Regions from separate parts of the Frankia sp. CeRuru1 genome, predicted to be linked through region 2. Evidence: predicted binding sites of a transcription regulator. Region 2 holds the regulator's gene; the other holds the start of a gene.

Region 1 (17,186 bases), on a different contig from region 2:
GATCAGACGTCTCGTAGGCTCTGACCGTCGCGGTCAGGGCGGCCATGCAGGCCTCGTGCAGGCCGGATGCGTCGTCGCGCAGACTCACGGAGCCCACCGCCGCGAGGCCGGTGGCAACCAGGACAGAGCGTCGGTCCGCGACCTCCGCGACCTCCGCGACCTCCGACACGATGGGACCCTCCGTGCTCCTGCGGGAATGATCGCGGCCTTCCGCCGGCACGCGACGGGGCGGTGAGTCGTCGCCGCCAACGGCGTGATCCGATCGCTCGGACGACAGATCCGGTTATTCACGGCGGCCTTCCTCCTCTTCCCCGTGGTAGTGGCCGGTCCTCGAGTCTTCGTCCCGTCCCGTCCCGGCGACATCGACCGGTGTACACGCGCGCACCGGTCGATGCGTCCGAGCTCTCTGCAGCTGAGCTCTCCGCATCCGACACCCATATGGTCGCGAGGCCGCACTGTCCCGACGAAACCCGGCGTTCACGTATTCGTGCGCGAAGCGCCGTCTTCGACGGTATCGTTCGGGGGCCGCGGACGCGCCGAGTTGTGCGCACTCGGCGATGTGGTACGTGTCTCTTCAGGGATTGGCGTCGGTTGTTGTCGGAGGTTGTTGTCGGGTGGCTGAACCGCCTGACTGCCTGGGGCCGCCGCAACGATTGTCCGCAGTGCGGGCGCCGGTTGGCCGAAATTCTCGTGGCATCCTGCGAATGTTTCATCCTCGTGTCGTCGAGTCATTGCATGTTTCGCCATGATGATGTTTCCCGGTCGGGATGCCGCCGGGATGCCGTCGGGAGACCGCGGGGAGGTCGCCGCGGGGCTCGGCGCGACGCCGCTGCGAGCTCGGCCGGCTCCCGCCCGGGCGGGCAAGATCCGTCCTGGCGGTGGCCCCCGGGTGCCGCCGGTAAGGTGAACAGCATGGCCGTCGACCTGTCCGAGGAGATCAAACAGCTGGATGCCACGTTGACCGGCATCGAGACGGTTCTCGACGTGGAGGGGTTGCGCCGTCGCGCCGAGGATCTGGAGCGTCAGGCTGCGGACCCCGACCTCTGGTCCGATCAGGACCGGGCCCAGGCTGTCACCCGCCGGTTGTCGTCGACGCGCGGGGACATCGCCAGGGTGGAGGGGCTGCGTCGCCGTCTCGACGACATCGCCGCCGCCGCGGACCTCGGCGACGAGGATCTGCTTGCCGAGGCCGCAGCCGATTTTCCCAGGCTGTCCAATGACATCGCCGGTCTCGAGGTCCGGACCCTGCTGTCCGGCGAGTACGACGAGCGGGACGCGATCGTGCAGCTCTCGGCCGGGGCCGGCGGGGTGGACGCGGCCGACTGGACGGCGATGTTGCTTCGGATGTACCTGCGGTGGGCCGAGCGGCATGGCTACGCCACGGAGGTCTTCGACACCTCCGAGGCTGAGGAGGCGGGTCTGAAGTCGGCAACCTTCCAGGTCAAGGCGCCCTATGCGTACGGGACGCTGCGCAGTGAGCACGGGGTGCACCGGCTCGTCCGGATTTCGCCGTTCGACAACCAGAACCGGCGGCAGACCTCCTTCGCCGGGGTGGAGGTCACCCCGGTCGTCGAGCTGTCCGACCACGTCGACATCGACGACAAGGATCTGCGTATCGATATCTTCCGTTCGTCCGGCCCGGGTGGACAGGGGGTCAACACCACCGACTCCGCGGTCCGCATCACGCATCTGCCCACGGGCATCGTGGTGACGTGCCAGAACGAGCGCAGCCAGCTCCAGAACAAGGCCGCCGCGATGATCGTGTTGCAGGCGAAGCTCCTGGAGCGGCGGCGGGCCGAGGAAGCGGCGGAGAAACAGCGCATCACCGGCGGGCCACAGGACGTCTCCTTCGGATCACAGATCCGTAACTATGTCCTCCACCCGTACCAGATGGTGAAGGATCTGCGTACCGACACCGAGACCTCGAATACCAGCGGTGTTCTCGACGGCGAGCTCGATGATTTCATCGACGCGGAGATCCGGTGGCGGCGGTCGGTCGAGAATCAGGCGTGAGAGGGTTCTTCGGAGCTTTTGCCGACGCCCGGGATGCGCCTGGTTCCGGGCTGAGCGGGCAATCCTCGCCGCACCGTCCGGGCGCTCGTGGCCCGGCGGGACGATACGCGCCCGGCGTTCCGGTTCCGGAGGTCCGGAGGTCCGGAGGTCTCCCGTTTCCGGGACGGCATCCGAATGCTGCCTGCCTCTCGGGGAACGGACGGTGAAAAGACAAAGATCCGGCCGTGGTGGGAACGCCGGTGTGACGTAGGCTCGGCCGGCGGCCCGGCCCGGCGTCGGGGGAGGACTCCACCGGATCTCCTGACGCCATTGGCATGCCGGGTATACACGTGTAGAGTTCCGGGTAGTTCGCGGACCGTTCGATGTTTTAGTTTCGGTGTCTTGATCTGGTCCGTCTACTGCTTCACCCGATGGGATGTACGCCCGTGTCACCTGGTCGTTCACGATTGCGAACCGCTGTCGCGGAGGGAGTGCGGTCTGTGTCCCTGCACACGAATGCACGCATGTATATGTGTGGAAATAACGGTGCAAATCCGGGCAGGATGGCGAGTCTCGCCGGTACGGGAACGCCGTGACCTCCCTGGCGCCCGCGGCGTCCGGCGCCGCCTCCGGCGTGTTCGACGGTGCGCCCACGATGCCCCTGCCCGTCCTTATGTACCACGGCGTCGGTGATTCGGTGAGTGCGGACTTCCGACGCTGGGAGGTCCCTCCCGGTGCCTTCGCCGAGCAGCTCGAGGCCCTCGCCGAAAGCGGTTACCACCTCACCGGTCTCACTGACGCGCTGGCGCATCCCGCCCGCCGCCAGGTGGTGATCACCTTCGAGAACGGCTTCGAGGACTTCGTCACCACCGCGGTGCCCGCTCTGCGGGCGATCGGTGCCAGCGCTACCCTGTACGTGCCGACCGCCTTCGTTGGCCGGCGCGCCACCTGGCTGGATGGCTACACCGAGCGCAACCTCCCCCTGCTGGACTGGTCCGACCTCGCCGCGCTCGCCGGAGAGGGCATCGAGCTCGGCTCGCACGGTCACCGTCATCTGGAGCTCGACGTGGTGCCGACCGCCTTGGCGCGGTATGACGTCACCGCCAGCCGGCGGCTGATCGAGGAGAGAACCGGCCGGCGTCCGGACAGTTTCTGCTACCCCTTCGGTTATCACTGCGCGTCGGTGCGCCATGTCGTCGCGGCCGCCGGGTTCGAATCGGCCTGTGAGGTCGGGTACCGCATTCATCAACCGACGTCGTCCCGGTTCGCCATCAGTCGATTGATCGTCAATCGGGCCGCTGGAGCGGCCGACATCCTTCGGCTCGTTTCCCAGGGGCATCGCGACGCTCTGCTCAGCGCCCGGCGAGGACTGCAGTCGGGGTGGCGGGCATATCGAGCGGCGCGCTGGCGGCTCGGCCGAGGCGCCTGACGACGGGGAACGCGGGAACTGGGGTCCGGGGCCTGGCAGTTACCGCGTGCTCTCTCACACGACCGCGAGCCGATAGCCCCGCTTGATGACGGTCTCGACCACGTGGCCGGCCGGTCCCAGCGCGGTGCGTAACCGGGCGACGGTCATCTCGACCGCGTGTTCGTCGGTGAGCCCGGCCGTGCCCGTCCGGCGCAGCAGCTCGGCTCGGGACAGCACCCGACCGGGACGCTCGGTCAGCGCGTCGAGGACCGCCGCGGTCCTGGGTGCGAGCATCACCGGCTCGCCGTTGACGATCACTGCCGCGCCCTGGACCCGCAGCACGTGCCCCGCGGCCTCGACGGTCCGCCCCCGGCGACGCGGGAGTTCGTCGGACAGCGTGCGCACGAGTGCTCCGAGCCGGAACCGGTCCGGGGCCACCGTCGCCACGCCCTGCCGTTCGAGGGGGGCGGCGCAGACCGGACCCACGCACGCGGGCAGCACCTCGCCCCGCAACGCGGTCAGCAGTTCGTCGAACTGTCCCATCTCCCGGGCGATCCGTAGGAGGCTCACCACGGCGGGCGCGCTGGTGAAGGTGACCGCGGAGACCCCGCCGGTGACGATGAGTTCGACCATCCGGCGGACCGGCCGCAGATCGTCCGGTGGTTCCCACCGGTACACCGGTATCTCGACGACCTCGGCACCCGCCGCGCGCAGCCCCTCGACCATGTCTGGCAACGGCTCGCCGTGTAGCTGCACCGCGATGCGCAGCCCGGCCAGGTTCTCCGTGAGCAGATGGGCGACGAGCTCGGCGCCGGATTCCGAGCGGGGCGACCAGCATTCGGTGAGCCCCGCGGCCCGGACGGCGCCAGTGACCTTCGGCCCTCGGGTGAACAGCCGGGCGCCGTCCAGCCGGTCGCGCAGCCGCTCGCCGAGCCCCCAGCCCTCGGCGGCCTCCACCCAGCCGCGGAAGCCGATTGCCGTCGTAGCGATCACTGCGTCCAGCGGCCGGGTGAGGCACTCCCGGGTCGCGGCGAGCAGCAGGCTGTCGTCGGCGAGCGGCACGATGCGCAGGGCCGGGGCATGGATCACCCGGGCTCCGCGCCGTTCGAGGAGGTTCGCGAGTTCGTCGCGGCGACGCGCGGCCGTGACCCCGACGGTGAAGCCGAGCAGCGGTGGCAGCCCGGCGCTGACGGCCGGCTCCGTCGATGTCGCCGATGCCGGGGACGTTCCGGGTGCGCCGGACCGGTCGCCGATGTCGGGCCACCCGGGACTACGGGTTGTCACGAGGCTACCTCCTGGCCTGGGGTCCCGCGCCGATCCCCCGGTCACCGCAGGATCGGACACGGCCATGTCCACGCGCTTGCCGGTGTGCAACGCCGGTGTTAACCGGCACCGTTGCGTATTCACGACGTCCGCATCGAGCGTTCGTCGGGCATCTCACATCCCGTCGTGTCGTGGAGTGCATGCCTTGTAGCCGGACCGACCTGACTTCGAGTCGGTGTTGACATCCTGGGTTCGTACGGTTCTGGCCGTAGCGGGTGCCCGTTTGGACCGGCACCCATCGGTTCGGACGTGCGGGTGGTGCGCGGATGTCTTCTCGATCATTGGTGGTCGTCGGCCACGGCATGGTGGGGCATCGGTTGTTGGCGGCGCTGCGGGACCGCGACGTCGAGGGGCGATGGGATATCACGGTCCTCGCCGAGGAACCTCGGCCCGCCTATGACCGGGTGGGCCTCTCGGCGTACTTCACCGGGGCGACCGCGGAGGACCTCAGCCTCGTCGAGGACGGATTCCTCGAGCACCCCCGGCTGCGGCTGCGTCTCGGTGAACCGGTCGTCGCCGTCGATCGGGCCGCCCGGACGGTGACCACCGGTGCCGGCCGCACCTACCGGTACGACGTGCTGGTGCTTGCGACCGGTTCCTACCCGTTCGTCCCGCCGGTACCCGGCCGGGAGGCCACCGGCTGCCATGTCTACCGCACGATCGAGGACCTAGAGGCGATCTCCGCCTCGGCGCGCGGTAGCCGGACCGGGACCGGTGTGGTCGTCGGTGGCGGTCTGCTCGGCCTAGAGGCGGCGAACGCGCTGCGTAGCCTGGGGTTGGCTACTCACGTCGTCGAGTTCGCGCCCCGGCTGATGCCGGCCCAGGTCGACGAGGCCGGCGGGCAGACGCTGCGAGCCCACATCACCGGGCTCGGGATCGGCGTCCACACCGACACGGCCACCGAGCGGATCGAGGCCGATGCCGACGGGCGGGTCACCCGGATGGTCTTCGCCCGTCACCCCGAGGGGCTGGCCGGCCTCGACACCGACGTCGTCGTGTTCTCGGCGGGGATCCGCCCGCGGGACGCCCTGGCCCGCGAGTGCGGACTCGACGTCGGGGATCGCGGCGGCATCGTCGTCGACGAGGGCTGCCGCACCAGCGACGAGCACATCTACGCCGTCGGCGAGTGCGCCCTGGCGGCCGGACGGGTGTACGGGCTGGTCGCACCCGGATACGCGATGGCCGAGGTCGTCGCGGACCGTCTGCTCGGCGGCGGCGCGACCTTCACCGGTGCCGACATGTCGACCAAGCTCAAGTTGCTCGGCGTCGACGTCGCGAGCTTCGGGGACGCCTTCGGGACGACTCCCGGTGCGCTGCCTATCACGTTCGCCGACCCGGTGGCCAAGGTCTACAAGAAGCTGGTGCTCTCCGACGACGCGCGTAGCGTCCTCGGTGGCATCCTCGTCGGCGACGCCGAGGAGTACGGCATGTTGCGGGCCATGGTCGGCTCCGCCGGGGTCGTGCCGGACGATCCCGCGCGGCTCATCCTGCCGGACGGCGACGGCGACGGCGACGGGGCAGGGGCCGGCGGCTCCGGGGCCGGGGTGGCGCTCCCCGCCGGGGCGCAGATCTGCTCGTGCAACAACGTCACCCACGGCCAGATCTGCGCCGCGATCAGCGAGAACGGCCTTACCGACGTCGCCGGGATCAAGGGGTGTACCAACGCGGGCACGAGCTGTGGCAGCTGCGTGCCGATGCTCAGGACGATCCTCGGCCAGCAGCTCGCCGCCGCGGGCATCGAGGTATCGAAGGCGCTGTGCGAGCACTTCGACGTCAGCCGGGCTGAACTGTTCGAGATCGTCCGGGTGCGGGGGATCACGACGTTCTCGCAGCTGATCGCCGAGCACGGTCGGGGCCGGGGCTGCGAGGTCTGCCGGCCGGTGGTGGCCTCGATTCTCGCCTCCCTCTACAACGGGTACGTCCTGGCCGGCGAGCAGGCCGCCCTGCAGGACACCAACGACCACATGCTCGCGAACATGCAGAAGGACGGCACGTACTCGGTCGTCCCCCGGCTGCCCGGCGGCGAGGTCACGCCCGAGACGCTCATCCTGATTGGCGAGGTGGCCCGGGACTTCAACCTCTATACGAAGATTACTGGTGGGCAGCGCATCGACCTCTTCGGCGCCAGGGCCGAGCAGCTGCCGAAGATCTGGAAGCGGCTGACCGACGCCGGACTCGAGTCCGGACACGCCTACGGCAAGGCGTTGCGGACGGTGAAGTCCTGCGTCGGGGAGACCTGGTGCCGCTACGGCGTACAGGACTCCACCACGCTGGCCGTCGACCTGGAGCTACGCTACCGCGGCCTGCGATCTCCCCACAAGATCAAAATGGCGGTCTCCGGCTGTGCCCGGGAATGCGCGGAGGCGCGGTCCAAGGACGTCGGGGTGATCGCCACCGAGCAGGGCTGGAACCTGTACCTGGGCGGCAACGGCGGTCACCGGCCCCGGCACGCGGAGCTGTTCGCCTCCGACCTCGACACCGAGACGCTCGTCCGCTACATCGACCGGTTTCTGATGTTCTATGTGCGCACCGCCGATCGCCTCCAGCGCACCGCGCCGTGGGTGGAGAGCCTCGACGGCGGCCTCGGGCATGTCCGCGAGGTCATCGTCGACGACTCGCTGGGCATCTGCGCCGAACTCGACACGGCCATGGCCCACCACGTCGCGACCTATCAGGACGAGTGGAAGACGACGCTGGCCGATCCGGTCGCACTGCGCCGGTTCGCCTCGTTCGTCAACGCCCCCGAGGCGGCCGACCCCGACGTCATCCACCTCCTCGAACGCGGCCAGCCCCGGCCGGCCCGCCCGGCCGAGCGGGCAGCCCTCATCGCCGGTGCCACGCTCCCCGTGGTGGCTGGCCGTTTCCTTACCTATCCAGGCTCCTTGCCTATCCAGAGGGACGAAACGGACACAAAAGCCTCTGGATAGGCAAGTAAGCGCATCCCGGACGATCTGGAGGCCGCCATGATCTGGACCGACATCTGTGCCCTGGACGATCTGACTCCCGATCGCGGCGTGGCCGCGCTCGTCAACGGCGCCCAGGTGGCCATCTTCCGGTTGAGCGACGGTCCCGTGCTCGCCGTCGGCAACGCCGACCCGATCGGCCTGGCCAACGTGCTCTCCCGGGGTCTCGTCGGCTCCCGCGGAGACCGGGCCGTGGTCTTCTCGCCGTTACACAAGCAGGCGTTCGATCTGGTGACGGGGGAGTGCCTCGATGCCGAGGGGGTGCGCCTCCCCGTCTACCCGGTGCAGGTGCAGGACGGTCGGGTGCTGGTCGGCCCCGTCGCGGCGGCCCGTCCGGTCAGCTGAGGCGGTCAGCCGGCCGGTCAGCCGGCCGGTCAGCCGGAATGGTCGGCTGCGGAGATCGGCCCCGAACGGGCTGGTCAGGCCGCACACTGGGAGAAAGCCGACGCGGGAGGGGACGAAGATGACCGGTGTGCAGACAGCCCCGGGCGGATGGGTGGCCCTTGTCGGTGGCGGTCCCGGGCGGGCGGATCTGATCACCGTACGCGGTCTGCGGCTGCTCCAGGCTGCGGATGTCGTGGTGGTCGACCGGCTGGCTCCCCGTGAGCTGCTGGATGAGGTGCGACCCGGTACCGAGATCATCGATGCGGGCAAGGCGCCGCACGGTCACAACCTGACCCAGGACGAGATCAACGCGGTGATCGTCGATCGGGGACTGCGCGGGCTCGGCGTCGTCCGGCTCAAGGGCGGTGATCCGTTCGTCTTCGGTCGTGGCGGCGAGGAGGCCCTGGCCTGCGCTGCGGCCGGCCTGCCCTGCGAGATCGTCCCCGGGGTGACGAGCGCCGTCGCGGTCCCCGCGCTCGCCGGGATCCCGGTGACCCACCGGGGTATCACCCAGGACGTGGCTGTCGTCAGCGGCCATATCGATCCGTCGCATCCCGGTTCCACCGCCGACTGGGACGCGCTCGCTACCGGTCCGGGCACAGTCGTCGTGCTGATGGGCGTCGGGGCACTGCCCGAGATCAGTCACGAGCTGGTGAAGCGGGGCCGCCGGCCGGAGACTCCGACCGCGGTGATCCACGCTGGCGGGACAGCCGACGAGACGATCATCACCGGGTCCCTGGCGGATATCGCCCGGCTCGCGGCCGAAGCCGCGATCAGTTCTCCCGCGGTCATCGTAATCGGAGATGTGGTTTCGCTACGTGATCGAATTATCGGCGTGATGGGTACCGTCGGGGCGGTCCCGGCGGAGCCGCTTCCGGTGGAGCCCACGGTGTCGGCTTGACGCTCCCGCCGTCGGGTCGCCCGTCCACCCGGACCTTCAGCGCAGCGCCAGGATCCGGTCGTCCCCCTTTCTCGGGTCCCCTCGGCCGTCGGTGTTGCTGGTGATGATCCATACCGATCCGTCCGGTGCGAGCACCGCCGCGCGCAGCCGGCCCAGCTCACCGGTGAACGCCGCGCGGGGGGCGCCACGCACATGGTCACCGGCCAGGCCCACCTCCCACAGCCGCTGTCCGCGCAGCGCCGCCACGTACAGGGTGTCTCCACGGATCGCGACGCCGCTCGGGGATGCTTCGCCGGTGGTCCAGGTGACGAGGGGATTGCGCAGGCGGCCCTTGTCGGTGTCGCCGACGCCCTCCACCATCGGCCACCCGTAGTTGCCGCCCGGGATGATCAGGTTCACCTCGTCGACGTTGTTCTGGCCGAACTCGGATGCCCACAGCCGTCCGGCCGTATCCCACGTCAGGCCCTGCACGTTGCGGTGGCCCATGCTGTAGATCAGCGAGCCCGGGAACGGATTGCTCGGCGGCACGCTTCCGTCGGGACGCATCCGTAGGATCTTGCCGTTCAGACTGGCGCGGTCCTGCGCCCGTGTGGTCACGCCGGCGTCCCCTACCCCCGCGTACAGCAGGCCGTCCGGGCCGAACCTGATCCGTCCGCCGTTGTGGATCTGGGCGTTCGCGAGCCCGGTGAGGATCGGTGCGGGGGGACCCGCCCAGTTCCCGGTCAGCCGGAACCGCACGATCCGGTTGTCGGCCCGGGTCGTGTAATAGGCGTACACGAAGTGATCGGCCGCGTAGGTGGGGGAGACGGCGAGGCCCAGCAGACCCGATTCCCCGCTGTGCACCATGTCCGGAAAACGGGCGACCTCGGTAGGCTCGCCACCGCCGGCCGGGCGACGCAGGATACGGCCGCTGTCCCGTTCGCTGATCAAGGCGTCCCCGGAGGGGAGGAAGGCGACATCCCAGGGCGTCGCGAGACCCGTGGTGATGATGCGCAACTCGGGCTGCGGGCTGTCGCGACCCGCCGACGGTGCGGTGGTGGCCGGCTTCGACGACTCGGCCGGCCAGGGGCGGCCACCATTCCCGCCGCAGGCGGATACGCCGAGGCCCACCAGGGCGAGAATGGCGCTGACCAGGACGAGGCAGCGCACGGGAGGACAACGGGGAGATTCGGGGCGGCCCGCGACTAGGCCAGCCTTTGCCGCGGCGGCGCGGCCGGGCTTAGGAGACGTGACGGGCGGCAAGGACCGTCAGTAGCATCACGATCGCGATCAGCGCGACGATCACCTGCGGTGACATCTGGAAGAAGCTCTGGCGCAGGTACTCGCGCGAGGCGCGGCAGGTGGGACACCGGCCTTCGACCACCAGTCCGGCGCAGCGCGCGCAGACGAGATCCTCGCTGCCCATAGCGCCTCCTTCTCACCCGGGACGGATGCCATGATCGGGCGATCGTCGCACTTCCCCGGGGTGGGGACAACACCCGGACGTTTCGGATGGAGCACGACCGTTGGCGACACGCACGATCGACCTCCACGTTACGCCCGCGCACGGTGGCGTGCCGCTCCGTCAAAGGTCGACCGGGCGAGCGGTGACCCGCCCGGGGCTGTTCTCGGAGATTCCGGTCGGGTGTTAACCTGCGGCCCCCGACCTTCGTCACGCCCTACCATGCGGCTACTGAAAGTCATGGGAGTGCGGGAAGGCGCAATGATCGTTTTGAGTTCCGTGAGCAAGCGGTACCCGAACGGCGGCCGGCCGGCGCTGATCGATGTCACCGCGGAGATCGGTGCCGGTGAGTTCGTCTTCCTCGTGGGGTCGTCCGGATCGGGTAAGACCACATTGCTGCGATTGCTGCTGCGGGAGGAACGGGCGACGTCCGGCCGGGTGCTGGTGGCCGGCCGTGACGTCGCGCGGATGCCGGACCGCGGGGTGCCCCAGCTGCGCCGGCTGGTCGGCTGCGTCTTCCAGGACTTTCGCCTGCTACCGAATCGGACCGTGGCGGCGAACATCGCGTTCGCCCTCGACGTGGTCGGCCGTCCTCGGCATGTCGTGCGCAGCGTCGTGCCGGAGGCACTCGACCTGGTCGGCCTCGCGGAGAAGGCGGACCGGTATCCCGATGAACTCTCCGGAGGCGAACAGCAGCGGGTCGCAATCGCCCGGGCGTTCGTCGGCCGTCCTCGGGTACTGCTGGCCGACGAGCCGACCGGCAACCTCGATCCGAACACCAGCATCGAGATCGTGAACCTGCTCGACACTGTTCATCAGGCCGGCACCACCGTCGTGATGGCCACCCACAACGCGTCGCTCGTCGACGCGATGCGCCGCCGGGTGCTCGAGCTGAGCGACGGCGCGCTGATCCGGGACGAGGCTCGCGGGCGTTACAACCAGGATGATCTGGTGGTGCCGATGATTCCCCGGCCCGGGCCCCGGGTGCCGGCCGACCGGGTCCGCTGATGCGACCGGGTCTGCTGGCGTCGCTGCTGTGGACGGGCCTGCGTCGCAACCTGGCGATGACCTGCGCTATGATCATCACTGTCGCGATCTGCCTGGCGTTGCTGGGGTCGGGCCTGCTCCTGCGGGCGCAGGTGCACACCATCGACAGCTTCCTGCTCGACCAGATCGAGGTCGTCGTTGATCTCTCCGATGGCATCACCCCGGGCGAGCGGTCTGCCCTCGAGGCCGAGATCGCGGCGGATCCACTGGTCGTCGACGTGCGGTACGAAAGCAAACAGCAGGTGTACGACCGTTTCCGCCGGGACTTCCGTGGATCGCCCGACGTCCTCGCCGGTGTCGGACCCGACGACCTGCCCGCGGCGCTACGACTTACGCTCACCGATCCGCGAGCGGCCCGCGACATCGTCGTCACCTACACCGGCCTCGACGGGGTGGAAGCTGTGCGCGACCAGCGCGGCCTGCTTGACCCGTTGTACCGGTTCCTCGACGCCTTCACAGCGGGCGCCTTCGCCCTCGCCGCCGTGCAGGCCTTGGCGTCCTTCGCCCTCATCTACACGATGATCCGGATCTCGGCGCATGCTCGGCAGCGGGAGACTTCGATCATGAAGATGGTCGGTGCGTCCAACGGAACAATCCGGGCCCCGTTCGTCTTGGAGATCGCGGCGGTGGGGCTGGTTGGCGGGCTGTTCGCCACGGGCGTGCTCGCGCTGGCCAAGATCTACCTGGTGGACGGCCGGTTCGCGAAGCAGACGATGTTCCCCCTGTTCGGTTGGTCGGCGGTCTGGGAGACCGCGGCCGTCGTGCTGGGGGTCGGTGTGCTCGCCGCCGCCGCGATGGCTTCGGTGGCGCTCCGCCGTCATCTACGGGTCTGAGGCGTCATCCGTCGCTCGGCCCCGGTCCGCTTCGACTCGAACTGGACATCATCCTCGAGGAATACTTCCTTGAGATAATCTTCGGGTGAAACCTCATATTGGCGTCCCTCCGGGCTCGTCCAGATGAAATGTCCAGGCCTGGGCTGGCACACGGACCATCCCTTCTGCGTGGATTGATCGGGAGATGATGTATCCGGCCGCCCCTGTCTTCTCGTAGCACCTTCCTCGGCGCCACGCCTGGGCCGCTTTTCATCCGCGTGTTTCAGCCGGTGATGCCTCCGGAATTTTGGCCCGAGGTTCCGCTCGCTCGTCTGGCCACCTCGACGATGCGACCTGCGATGATCAAGATCGCAGTGAATGGAAGGCTTCTCACATCCCGGAAAGACACATGTAGGGTTTCGAGTTCGAACATGACGAGCCAGGGCGGCTGAGGGAAATCGACGCCGGCTGACCTCCAGGACTCGTCCTTCCGGCGGATCCATCAGTATCCGCCGCCATGTGCACCGGGGGTTCTCGGCCATCTCGCGAACGAGGCCGTCCGGTATCGGGCCATAACCGGGAAGTTCCGCCGGCTGTTCCGACATACCCAGCAGACAGGAAGCCGATACGACCACCTGCGTCTCGATACTGACACGGTCACGATTCTGCCCCATCAGCAGGTCGTAGAAAACGTCGGCCCGACGCTGGTCGAGCCCGCGACCGTCCTGCGCACCGCCTGCTCTCCTCGCCAGAAGGTCCACCCGTCGAAACGCCGCGAGCATGCGGTCTGCCGGAAGCGATGCCGAGACGCGGCCCGTACCATCCGGCTCGGCCCGCACCGTCACCTGACGCGCCTTCGCCGCCCTGCGGCGACGCTGCTCCGCGCCCTGAGGGTCTACCACCACCACACGCCGTCGCACGGCGGCCGCGAACGCTGCGTGGCTTGGCCGCCCACCCCGGCGCAGAACCGTCTCCGCCACGTCCGCGGCTTGGCTGTCCGACAGGTTGGCCGTCAGTCGTTCCAGCACGGCCAGCCGCTGGGAATCCAGCTCACCATGTTCAAGAGCAGTCAGCGCGGCCGGCATGCGGCGGACGACGCCAACCGCGAAACCCAACTGCTGGTTTCCCGACGCTGATGATATTCTCAGCTCGGCAGCCAGTTCGTCTCCCGCGAACTCGTGAAATCCCCTGGCAGCCCCGCTCTCATCCTCTTCCGTGGGCGGCCGTAGCTGCGCGAACCTCGCTCTCACGAGCAGCCGTGCCGCCTCCCAGCGCGCGATCTCCCGACCGATCGCCACATCCGCTCGGAGACATCCGTCCGCGTCGAATTCAGCTACACGACGACCATAAACCATCGATGAGTCCAGGCGACGGGAAAGAGAACCACTGTCGTCGACCCCGGTGTCGCGGGGGCCCAGGGCCTCTGCTTCCTCGCGCGGGCTGGACTCGTCCGAACTGGGCTTACCCGGACTGGACTGTGAGCCGGGCCGAAGCGATGAACCGGGTCTGGTCGCTGGATGCATCATGCCGCCTGTCATGGGCACTTGGAGGGAACGGTTGGATCTGCTGGCAGGAACCGCCGCCGATTTGCCCGAACACTCCGATCATCGAACATGTGTTCGAGTATAGTACTCGCTGGCACCGTTCATCAAGTCCAGCGTCGTCAAGTCCATCGTCTCGACGGCCGGGCAAGCTCGACAGCCGAGCAAGGAGGTGGAAGGTGTTGAACGCCCAAGTCGCCGCCGTGGCGGCTCCTCCGCGGGGCGCGCTGACGGCGCTCGTCGCCCTACGGAGCGCTCGGCGACGTCACCCGGGCCACGCCGGCGACCGACGATGGCGCTCACATGATCGATACCATGAGTGTCCTCGCGGTGGAGCCGGGCGTGTCACCGACGCGGGAGGCAGGACGTAGGTTCGGAGAAGATTTCGCGAACGGTGTGGGAAGAGGGACAGGACAGTGCCGAGGGAGACGGGGCGCAGACTGATCGCGCAGAACAAGCGCGCCCGGCATGACTACGACATCCTCGACACCTACGAGGCTGGGCTGGTGCTCCGTGGCACTGAGGTGAAGGCGCTGCGGGCCGGGCGGGCCTCGCTCGTCGACGGGTTCGCCCAGATCAGCGATGGTGAGATCTGGCTGCACAACGTGCACATCCCCGAGTACACCGAGGGGACCTGGACGAACCACGCCCCCCGCCGCAAGCGCAAGATGCTGCTGCATCGGGCGGAGATCGAAAAACTGGTCGGTAAGACCCAGGAGGGTGGGCTCACGCTGGTCCCGCTCTCGCTCTACTGGAAGGACGGGCGGGCGAAGATCGAGATTGCGCTGGCGCGTGGCCGCAAGTCGTACGACAAACGGCACGCGATCGCGGAGCGGGACGCGGCCCGGGAGATCGGCCGGGCGATGGGCCGCCGAGCCAAGGGGCGCTACCTTTGATAGCCAGCCGTCCATGACACCGTCCGTGGGGCCGCCGATGTTCCTGTCGACGTTCCTGTCATGGTTCCCGTCGTCGTTATTTCGTCGTCGTGCCGCGGATTCGCCGGTTCCGGCACCATCCGAGTCGCCGTGACCGCCTCCGACGGCGACCGGCTGGCGCAGCTCGAGGCCCTGCTGAGCGCACAGGGTGAGGCGGTGCTGGCGGCGGCGGTCGCGGCATTTGCCGAGGATGAGCGTGCTGGTGGAGGCGCGGCCCGGGAACTGGCTGTCGGTGCCCGCCTGCGCGCCGAGGGCGTGTCCCCCGCGCTCCTCGCCTCCGCGTTCACTCAGGCGGAGCTGAGGCGGCGCGCGATGGTCAAGTTTGCCCGGGCCGATCGGATGTTCTTCACCCGAGCCGGGTTGGAACAGGCGTCCTCGCAGGCGGCGGCCGAGCATCGGGCCGCGCGGTTCACCGGCCTAGGCCGGCTCGCCGACCTGTGCACGGGGATCGGCGGGGACGCGCTGGCCCTCGCCCGGGGCCGGGAGATCATGCTCGTCGACCGGGATCCGGTTCATCTGCGGATGGCCGCGCTCAACGCCGCCGTCCACGCGGCCGAGGGCACGACCGCGCCGCCTTCGACCCTTCCGTCCACGACCCTTCCGTCCACGACCCTTCCGTCCACGGCCGTTCCGTCCACGGCCGTTCCGCTCACGGGATCGGCCGTGCCGACGGGATGCCTCGAGACGCGCCTGTCCGACGTGCGGGAGGTGGACCTCTCCGGATGCGACGCCGTGTTCGTCGATCCGGCCCGGCGTGCCGGCGACCGTCGGTTGGCGTCGCGGGCGAGCGAGCCGCCGCTGGCCTGGTGCTTCGGGCTTGCCGACAAGGTTGCGGCTGTCGCGGTGAAGGCCGCGCCAGGGCTGGCGACGGAGCTGGTTCCCCCCGGCTGGGAGATCGAGTTCGTGGCCGACGGACGGGATCTCAAGGAGGCCGTGCTGTTCTCACCGGCCCTCGCGACCGCCTCGCGTCGCGCCACTGTGCTGCCCGGGCCGGGCGGCTCGGCCTCCCTGCGGGCCGGGGGAGCGCCGGCGAGCCTCACCGGGACCCCGGATCCAGTCCTCCCGGCGGATACGGGTCCGGCGGGACCGGCGGGACCGGCGGGTCGGGTCGGCGAGGTCGCCGATCGGGTAGCGGCTCCGGGCCGGTTCCTCCACGATCCGAGCCCGGCGGTCACTCGGGCGGGCCTGGTCGGCGAGCTCGGGCGGCGCCTCGGAGCCTGGCAGATTGATCCAATGATCGCCTTCCTGACCTCCGACGAGGCAGTGACGACCCCCTTCTCCCGCCTGCTGCGCATCGAGGCCGAGCTGCCCTTCGACGTGCGCCGGATCGCGGACCTGTTGCGGTCTCGTGAGATCGGGTCGCTGGACGTCCGGCGACGCGGCCTCGCCGGCGACGTCGAGGAGATCCGCCGCCGGTTGCTACCCCGCCGTCGTGATCTGATTCCCGGTGGACCGGCTGTCACCGTGGTGATGACGAGGCTGCGTGGAGCTCCCTGGGCCTTCGTCTGCACCCCGGCATCGGATGTCGGGGCGGTGGCGACTGACCGATCCTCATGAGCGACCGATCCTCATGACCGACCGATCCCGGTGGACGCCATCGGGGGCGAAACAGGAGTGACGTTCATGCGTGTTGCCTTCGTCGGACTGGGCACGATGGGATTTCCCATGGCCGGTCACCTGGTTCGGGCCGGGTTCTCCACCACCGTGTTCAACCGCACGGCCGCGACCGCGGCACGCTGGGCCGAGGAACATTCCGGCCGGATCGCGCCGTCGCCCGCCGCCGCGGCGACTGAGGTCGACGTCGTCTGCCTCTGCGTCGGTGCCGATGACGACGTCCGCGAGGTCGTTCTCGGTACCGACGGGATGCTGGGAGCGCTTCGGCCCGGTGCGATCATCGTCGATCACACGACGACCTCCGCGGAACTCGCGGAGGAGATCGCAGCGCGCACCGCCGAGGTCGGCGTCGGTTTCGTCGACGCCCCGGTCTCCGGCGGGGAGGCAGGTGCCGTGGCCGGCCGGCTGAGCATCATGTGCGGTGGGGATCCTGAGACGATCGAGCGGGCCAGGCCGGTGCTCGCCGCCTACGGCGCGACTATCACGAGGGTCGGGCCGGTCGGTAGCGGACAACTCACCAAGATGGTCAATCAGATTCTGGTGGCGGGAGCCGTCGAAGGGGCGGCCGAGGCCATCAACTTCGCTATTGCCGCCGGTCTGGACACCGATCTGGTGCTTTCCGCCGTGGCCGGCGGCGCCGCCAACTCGTGGTACCTGGCGAATCGTGGTCAGACCATGGTGCGCGACGAGTTCGATTTCGGGTTTGCGGTCGACTGGATGCGCAAGGATCTGCGGATCTGCCTTGCCGAGGCGGGTCGGCGTGGTATCCCGCTGCCGATGATCGAGCTGGCCGAGCGGGATCTCGCCGCTGCCCAGGCGGACGGC
Region 2 (6,718 bases):
GCACAGTCATCGCCTCGATGGTCAGCGAGGCGTTCGTACCGGCGTACCGACCAACAAAACCGTCCGCCTGCAGCCGGCCCGCGAGCGCCGCCTCGGCGATCTCCCGTGAGGTGATCTCACCCTCGCCAGGGGCGATGGTGCGATGCCACTCGAGGGTGTCCCCGGCCCGCAGCGTGCCGGCGGGAACAAAGGCCCCGGCACCCGCGGAGGTGCTCCGCCACACCAGATGATCGGCGGTGACGTCGAGCGCGTGACCGGCCTTCGTCCAGATCCGCAGGACGTCCTTGACGCCGTTGGACTTGGTCGCGATCACCTGGGTCAGACCGTGCGCGTCGAAGACCTTCGTCCCCACCGCGTCCTCCTCCACCAGGGCGCCGATGGGAACCAGACCGGACGGCGTGCTGACGAGGGCATCATAGGGCTGGCACGCCGAGACCTGCTGCGGCGCGGGGGTTCCCACGTTGAACCAGACCGGCGAGTTGAAGCTGAAGACCTGGTGGAGCAGCATCCAGGCCAGTTCGTGCTCGAAGATCTCGGCGTCGGTGCCCGAGGCGAAGTAGCCGTGCTCGCGGCCGGCCGCGCCGTAGGCGTGCACGACCCGGTCGATCAACTGCCGCAGCGACCACTCCCGCCCCGGCGTGCCGGGCGCCCCGCGGAAGTACTTGCTGGTAACGATGTTGGAGGCGTTCACCGACCAGAACTGCGGGAACTCCACTCCCCGCTGCTCGAAGTTGACCGAGCCGTCCCGCCAGTTGGTCATGACGACGTCCCGGGACTCCCAGGTGACCTCGTCGTACGGGTGGACGCCGGCGGTGGTGCGTGACCGCTGGATCTTCAACCCACTCGCTTTCGCCGCTGACCTGCTCGGCTTCGTGCCGCGGCTGTCGGTCATGACGCTCCTCGTCTTCACTCGTCAGCTTCAACCTTCAACAATGTGTTGTGGGCATCCCCGCCCCGGGCCGCCGCCAGCGGACGTCGGGACGGTGCGGGGCCGGGCCTCGGCGCACGGCGGTGCCCGCGGGGACGAGCACGCGCACGGCGAACACGCATGACGAACGGCACCAGCCAGGTCGAGCCGGGCCGCAGGTGTGCCGTCCGGGAGGTCCGCGGTCCTCGCACGGCCGCGACGCGGGATGTCACCCATCGCCGGCGGGACCGGGCCGGCACGACGAACCAGGGCGATGTAGGACGCTTCCGGCCGGGTGGTCCCGGCCCTACCTGCTATGTACCTGCTGGGTGCCGGTCACCGGCGAGGCATCGACGGCGCCGCGCGGGACCGGTCGAGCTGGTCCATCCCGCGTGGTGGGAGGTCCGGCGGCCTCGGAGCGCAACGCGACGATCGCGGATTCGAAGTCGGTCAACGACTCGAAGGCCAGATACACCGAGGCGAAGCGGAGATAAGCCACCTCGTCGAGCTCACGGAGCGGACCGAGGATCGCCCGGCCGATCGCCTCCGCGGGCACCTCCGCCGACCCCGACGAGCGGACGGCATCCTCTACCCGCTGCGCCAGAAGCGCGAGATCATCATCCCGCACCGGCCGGCCCTGGCAGGCCTTGCGGACACCGGCGATGACCTTGGCCCGGCTGAACGGCTCGGCCGCCCCGCTGCGCTTGCGAACCTGAAGGGACGCCTCCTCCATCGTAGTGAACCGGCGACCGCAGGACAGGCAGGACCGCCTGCGGCGGATCGCCGAACCCTCCTCGGCCTCCCGACTGTCGACGACGCGACTGTCCGGATGCCGGCAGAACGGGCACCGCACGCGCTACGCCTCCTTCGCCCGCGCCGGAGCCGACCGCCCCGGACCGGGGACGACGGGACACCGTTGAGGACCCGGCATCCACGCCGGACGGACCACCTTGTGGATGGACCGCCAGCTCCCCGTGGAAGACCTGTGGAACAACCTGTGGGTGACTTACACCCCGGTAAGCACCAGATGTTGTGTCCAAGGTAGCGCACGGCCCCAGAGATGGGGACAGCACCCCCGTATGGTCCGTGTGGTCCGCACCGCACGCGGCACCGCACGTGGACGAAAGACGACGGTGCGCGAGCCCCCGCGCCGAGACACTCGTGGACCCGGGAAGCCGGGGAAGCCGGGCGTCAGGGAAGGAGTAACGACTGGCCCGGGGTGATCAGTGGCGACCGCAGGTGGTTCAGCCGCATCAGCCGGTCCACCACGACCCGGGTGTCGGCGCTCTCGTCGAGCGCCACCGCCACCGCCCACAGCGTCTCCCCCGGCACGACCAGATGGCGCCGCGGCGCCTCCGCGGCATCCGGCCCGGCGATCGACACCCCAGGCATGATCATGATTGCCACCGCCACGACAACCGCCACGACAATCGATACCACCACCACCCGACCCCGCCGGGTCAGCCGGAGCGGCGGGGGTGCGGGCGGGCGACCCGGCGGGTATCCCGCCGGCCGGCGACCCGCCCGGTCCCTGGCCGTCGACAGGTCGACGACCCGCGCCCTGTGTGCGGATCCCATGGCACCCTCCCGTTCCGACGACACCGAACGCCGAAGATCGAACCTTCGTTCGATCGAACGCGTGGTCGATTGTCGCATCGGGAACCGGAAACCGCCAGGAACACGCTCGAACAGACGTTTGAGATTCTGCGACCCGCCGGTTACCGTCGAGTCGATCGGGTGTGAACCGGGCGGTTTCCCTCGGTCACGGACGGCGGCGAGTCGGTGGGTGACGGCTTCCGGAGCGGGACGGTCCGCCGTGCGGCCACCGGCCGGCCGGTGGCCGCACGGCGGAAGAAAAACGCGACGAGGAGAGCGGTAAGCGATGACTAGCCAAGGCAGGGGTACGCGCCGGGGCGGAACCCGCGGCAACGTGCGAGCCTTTCCCGAAGGCCCCGCGGACGCGGGCCTGACCCCCCGGCAGCGCAAGGTGCTGGAGGTCATCCGGGCCGCGGTGGAGCGGCGCGGATATCCGCCCAGCGTGCGGGAGATCGGTGAGGCGGTCGGCCTCACCAGCACCAGTAGTGTGGCTCACCAGCTCAAGGTGCTCGAGGAGAAGGGCTACCTGCGGCGGGACCCGAACCGCCCGAGAGCGATGGAGGTGCTGACCGTCGAGCACCCCCGGCGACGCGCGGATGTGGGCGCGGGCGCGACGACGGTGGCGGGCACGATTCCCATCGTCGGTGAGGCGGCGCCGGGCACCACCGAAGGAAGCAAGTCGGACGCGGCCTACGTGCCGGTGCTGGGCCGGATCGCCGCCGGTGGCCCGATCCTGGCCGAGCAGGCGGTCGAGGACGTCTTCCCGCTACCCAGGGAGATCGTCGGCGAGGGCACTCTGTTCCTGCTCCGGGTCGTCGGCGACTCGATGATCAACGCGGCGATCTGCGACGGTGACTGGGTGGTCGTCCGCCAGCAGCCGGTCGCGGACAACGGGGAGATCGTCGCCGCAATGATCGACGGGGAGGCGACGGTCAAGCGTCTGCGGGTTCGGGCCGGCAAGATCTGGCTACATCCGGAGAACCCGGCCTTCGCCGACATCCCCGGTGAGGATGCGACCATCCTCGGCCGGATCGTGGCTGTGCTCCGCAGGGTTTGATGTGGATCGGCCGGCCGCCCGTCGGGCGGCCGGCCGGGTTGCCTCGCGTCTGATCGCTCCTGGGCTCAGGCCCGGTAGGCGTGCAGCTCCGCCGCGAGTCCCGAGGAAACCCGGGCGGACAGCCGGGTACCGGTCTCAGTGTGCTCCATCGTGAGCACCTCGCCGTTCGCGTGCACCCGGGAGACCAAGTCGCCCCGGGTGTAGGGCACGAGCACGCGCATCTCCACGTCGGGATGCGGCACCCGGGCACAGAGCGCGTCGACCAGCGCGGCCAGCCCCTCGCCCGTGCGTGCCGAGACGAACACGGCGTCCGGGGCGAGCTGGCGCAGCCCCGCGACGACCGTCGGCTCCACGGCGTCCACCTTGTTGACGACGATCAGCTCGGGAACGCCGCCCGCGTCGATGTCGTTGAGAACCTCGCGCACGGCGGAGATCTGCGCGGCCGGATCCGGCGATGATCCGTCCACAACGTGCAGGATGAGATCGGCATCGGCGACCTCTTCCAGCGTCGAGCGGAACGCCTCGACGATCTGATGCGGCAGATGCCGGACGAATCCGACGGTGTCGGTCAGGGTGAAGGCCCGGCCGTCCGGCAGGGTCGCCCGCCGCACGGTCGGATCGAGGGTGGCGAACAGCGCGTCCTCGACCAGGACACCCGCGCCGGTCAGCCGGTTGAGCAGCGACGACTTACCGGCGTTGGTGTAACCGGCGATCGCCACGCTGGGGACCTCGCCCCGCCGCCGGGCGGAACGCTTGGTCTCCCGCACGGTCGTCATCGCGGCGAGCTCGCGGCGCAACCGCGCCATCCTGGCCCGCAGCCGCCGACGATCGGTCTCGATCTTCGTCTCACCGGGACCGCGGGTACCGATGGGCGCCCGGCCGCCGCCACTGGCCGCGGCCCGCGACATCGACTCACCCCACCCACGCAGCCGGGGCAGCATGTACTGCAACTGCGCGAGCTCGACCTGGGCCTTGCCCTCGCGAGAGGTCGCGTGCTGGGCGAAGATGTCCAGGATGAGGGCCGTCCGGTCGATGACCTTTACTTTGACGACCTCCTCCAGCTGCCGCAGCTGACCCGGGGTGAGCTCGCCATCGCAGACCACCGTGTCCGCGCCGGTCGCCGCGACGACCTCGGCGAGCTCGCGGGCCTTGCCCGAACCGACGTAAGTCGCGGCATCCGGCCGGTCGCGACGCTGCACGAGCGCGTCGAGCACCACCGAACCGGCGGTCGTGGCGAGCGCCGCGAGCTCCGCCATGGAGCTCTCGGCCGACCGCGGGGAACCCGACGTCCATACGCCGATGAGGACGACACGCTCCAGCCGCAGCTGCCGGTACTCGACCTCGGTGACGTCGTCGAGCTCGGTGGCGAGACCGGGAACCCGCCGCAACGCGGCGCGATCCTCCAGGTCGAAACCGTCCCCAGAATCGTCGAAGAAGTTCGGCAGGTAAGACGGATCGGCATCGGTCAGCTTGATGAGGGATCTGTCGAGAGTGGACGCATCGAAGGCGTCAGCAGGAAGTGTCATACCATCCGTTCTCAACGCGGCCCGCTACCGCACCATTCCGCGATCATTCCGTGCCGCTTGCTCCGGCCGGGCCCCACGACCCGGTGGCCCGAGGAGGATCCGCCGGACCGGAAGACCCTGCCGCACTCGTGGCGCGCCTCCCCCTCGTTTCCCGGCGAATCCCGTCGCCAACCAGGGTCCCACGCCACCACGTCGATCGCGAACCGTTTTGCCGCCCCGCCGACGTAGCCTCTGCGCCGTGTACCACGAGTACCACGAGAGACGGGCCCACCGCCTCGCCGCGACGATCTGGGACAGCTCGGGCCGCCCGACTCCCCCGGACACCACGCGGACGACGGCGGACCGGCGTCCGGACGGCACCGGGCCCTCGGAGGGCACCGGGCACACAGGCGGCACCGGGCACACAGACTTGGTGTGCAGCCGGCGGGTGTTGCCGGACGGATGCATGGACATCATCTGGAGTTCCGACGCCAATCTGATCGTCGCGGGGCCGGACACGGCGGCGAAGCTGGTGCGCTGGGCACCAGGCGTGCGGCACGTCGGGCTCCGCTTCGACTCGGGCTCTGGACCATCTCACCTCGGAGTGGCCGCGGACGAACTGCGCGACCAACGCATCCCGCTCGCCGACCTGTGGGGCGACGGACCGGCGCAGCGACTCGCCGAGCGGCTCGCCATGGCCGCTGATCCCCTGGTCGCATTCGAGTCGTCGATCATCGCCCGGCCCGTTCACCCGGCGCTCGTGGACCGGTTGGTTCCCGCCGTTCTGGCGGGTGCCCGCGCCCGGGCGCCCGTGGACGACCTCGCGCGCATAGTCGGGCTGAGCGAACGCCAGCTGCTGCGTCGCTGCCGGCGCGTCTTCGGATATGGCCCGAAGACGCTCGCCAGGATCCTCCGGATGCAGGACGCCCTGCACGCGGCGCGGGCCGGCATCCCGTTCGCGGTCGTGGCGGCCGAGGCCGGCTACGCCGACCAGGCGCACCTCGCCCGGGAGGTACGCGCGCTCGCCGGAGTTCCGCCGACCCGTCTCATCCGAACTGCCAACGTTCAGGACGAACTGGACGTCTCGGTAGCTGATGTCGCGGATGTCGCGGATGTCGCGGCCACTACGGGTAGTGGGGCGTAGAGGTCGACGTGGTTGCCGTCTGGATCGAGCACGACCGCGTACCGCTGGCCCCAGAAGGCGTCCCAGGGCGGAAGGTGGCCGGCGTGACCGGCGCCGACGAGGTCGGCGTAGACCTCGTCGACCTCGTCCGGCGTGTCGCAGGCGAAGGCCAGCCCGACCCGCGGCGAGCCGGTACCCGCCGACCAGTGCGGATCAAAGGATCGGATGGTCGCCTCGCTGTCGAACGCGAGGCGTAGACCGCCGGGCAGCTGCACCTCGACGTGCGGCTGGGCGTCGGCTCCGGCGGGCAGATCGAGGCCGAGCCGGCGGTAGAACGCCAGGGACCGGGCCATATCAGCGACGATCACACCGGTCAGGGTGAACGATGGTGGCATGAGGGCACCGTAGGGCCGGCAGGCGGGCCGGGTCTTGTAGGAAACGGACACCTCACCCGACCGGGTCGTGGACCTCCGCACGGCGCAGCACGCCGTCGAAGACCAGCTCGGCGGGCCCTCGCAACAGCACGGTCT

Evidence for each region. The regulator LexA, encoded in region 2, represses DNA repair genes until DNA is damaged. The targets are predictions, from matches to a motif close to CGAACNNNNGTTCG.
Region 1: a site for LexA is predicted at 13,880-13,893, ahead of AC08OP_RS02415 (HNH endonuclease signature motif containing protein). Genes of this name have one in related genera too.

The regions. Positions count from the first base shown of each region.
Region 1 is NZ_CDWWEW010000016.1:10,940-28,125, forward strand. It holds gene AC08OP_RS02360 (hypothetical protein) at 1-169, opposite strand, end outside; gene prfB (peptide chain release factor 2) at 913-2,013, shown strand; gene AC08OP_RS02370 (polysaccharide deacetylase family protein) at 2,585-3,421, shown strand; gene AC08OP_RS02375 (uroporphyrinogen-III synthase) at 3,476-4,684, opposite strand; gene nirB (nitrite reductase large subunit NirB) at 4,990-7,650, shown strand; gene nirD (nitrite reductase small subunit NirD) at 7,687-8,031, shown strand; gene cobA (uroporphyrinogen-III C-methyltransferase) at 8,150-8,971, shown strand; gene AC08OP_RS02395 (PQQ-dependent sugar dehydrogenase) at 9,008-10,120, opposite strand; gene AC08OP_RS02400 (hypothetical protein) at 10,191-10,376, opposite strand; gene ftsE (cell division ATP-binding protein FtsE) at 10,674-11,420, shown strand; gene ftsX (permease-like cell division protein FtsX) at 11,420-12,292, shown strand; gene AC08OP_RS02415 (HNH endonuclease signature motif containing protein) at 12,277-13,626, opposite strand; gene smpB (SsrA-binding protein SmpB) at 14,229-14,708, shown strand; gene AC08OP_RS02425 (THUMP-like domain-containing protein) at 14,769-16,304, shown strand; gene AC08OP_RS02430 (NAD(P)-dependent oxidoreductase) at 16,371-17,186, shown strand, end outside.
Region 2 is NZ_CDWWEW010000073.1:5,186-11,903, reverse strand. It holds partial or broken gene AC08OP_RS08030 (LAGLIDADG family homing endonuclease) at 1-892, opposite strand, end outside; gene nrdR (transcriptional regulator NrdR) at 1,215-1,760, opposite strand; gene AC08OP_RS08020 (LysM peptidoglycan-binding domain-containing protein) at 2,099-2,485, opposite strand; gene lexA (transcriptional repressor LexA) at 2,790-3,560, shown strand; gene hflX (GTPase HflX) at 3,626-5,086, opposite strand; gene AC08OP_RS08005 (helix-turn-helix domain-containing protein) at 5,532-6,209, shown strand; gene AC08OP_RS08000 (VOC family protein) at 6,131-6,634, opposite strand; partial or broken gene AC08OP_RS07995 (diaminopimelate epimerase) at 6,636-6,718, opposite strand, start outside.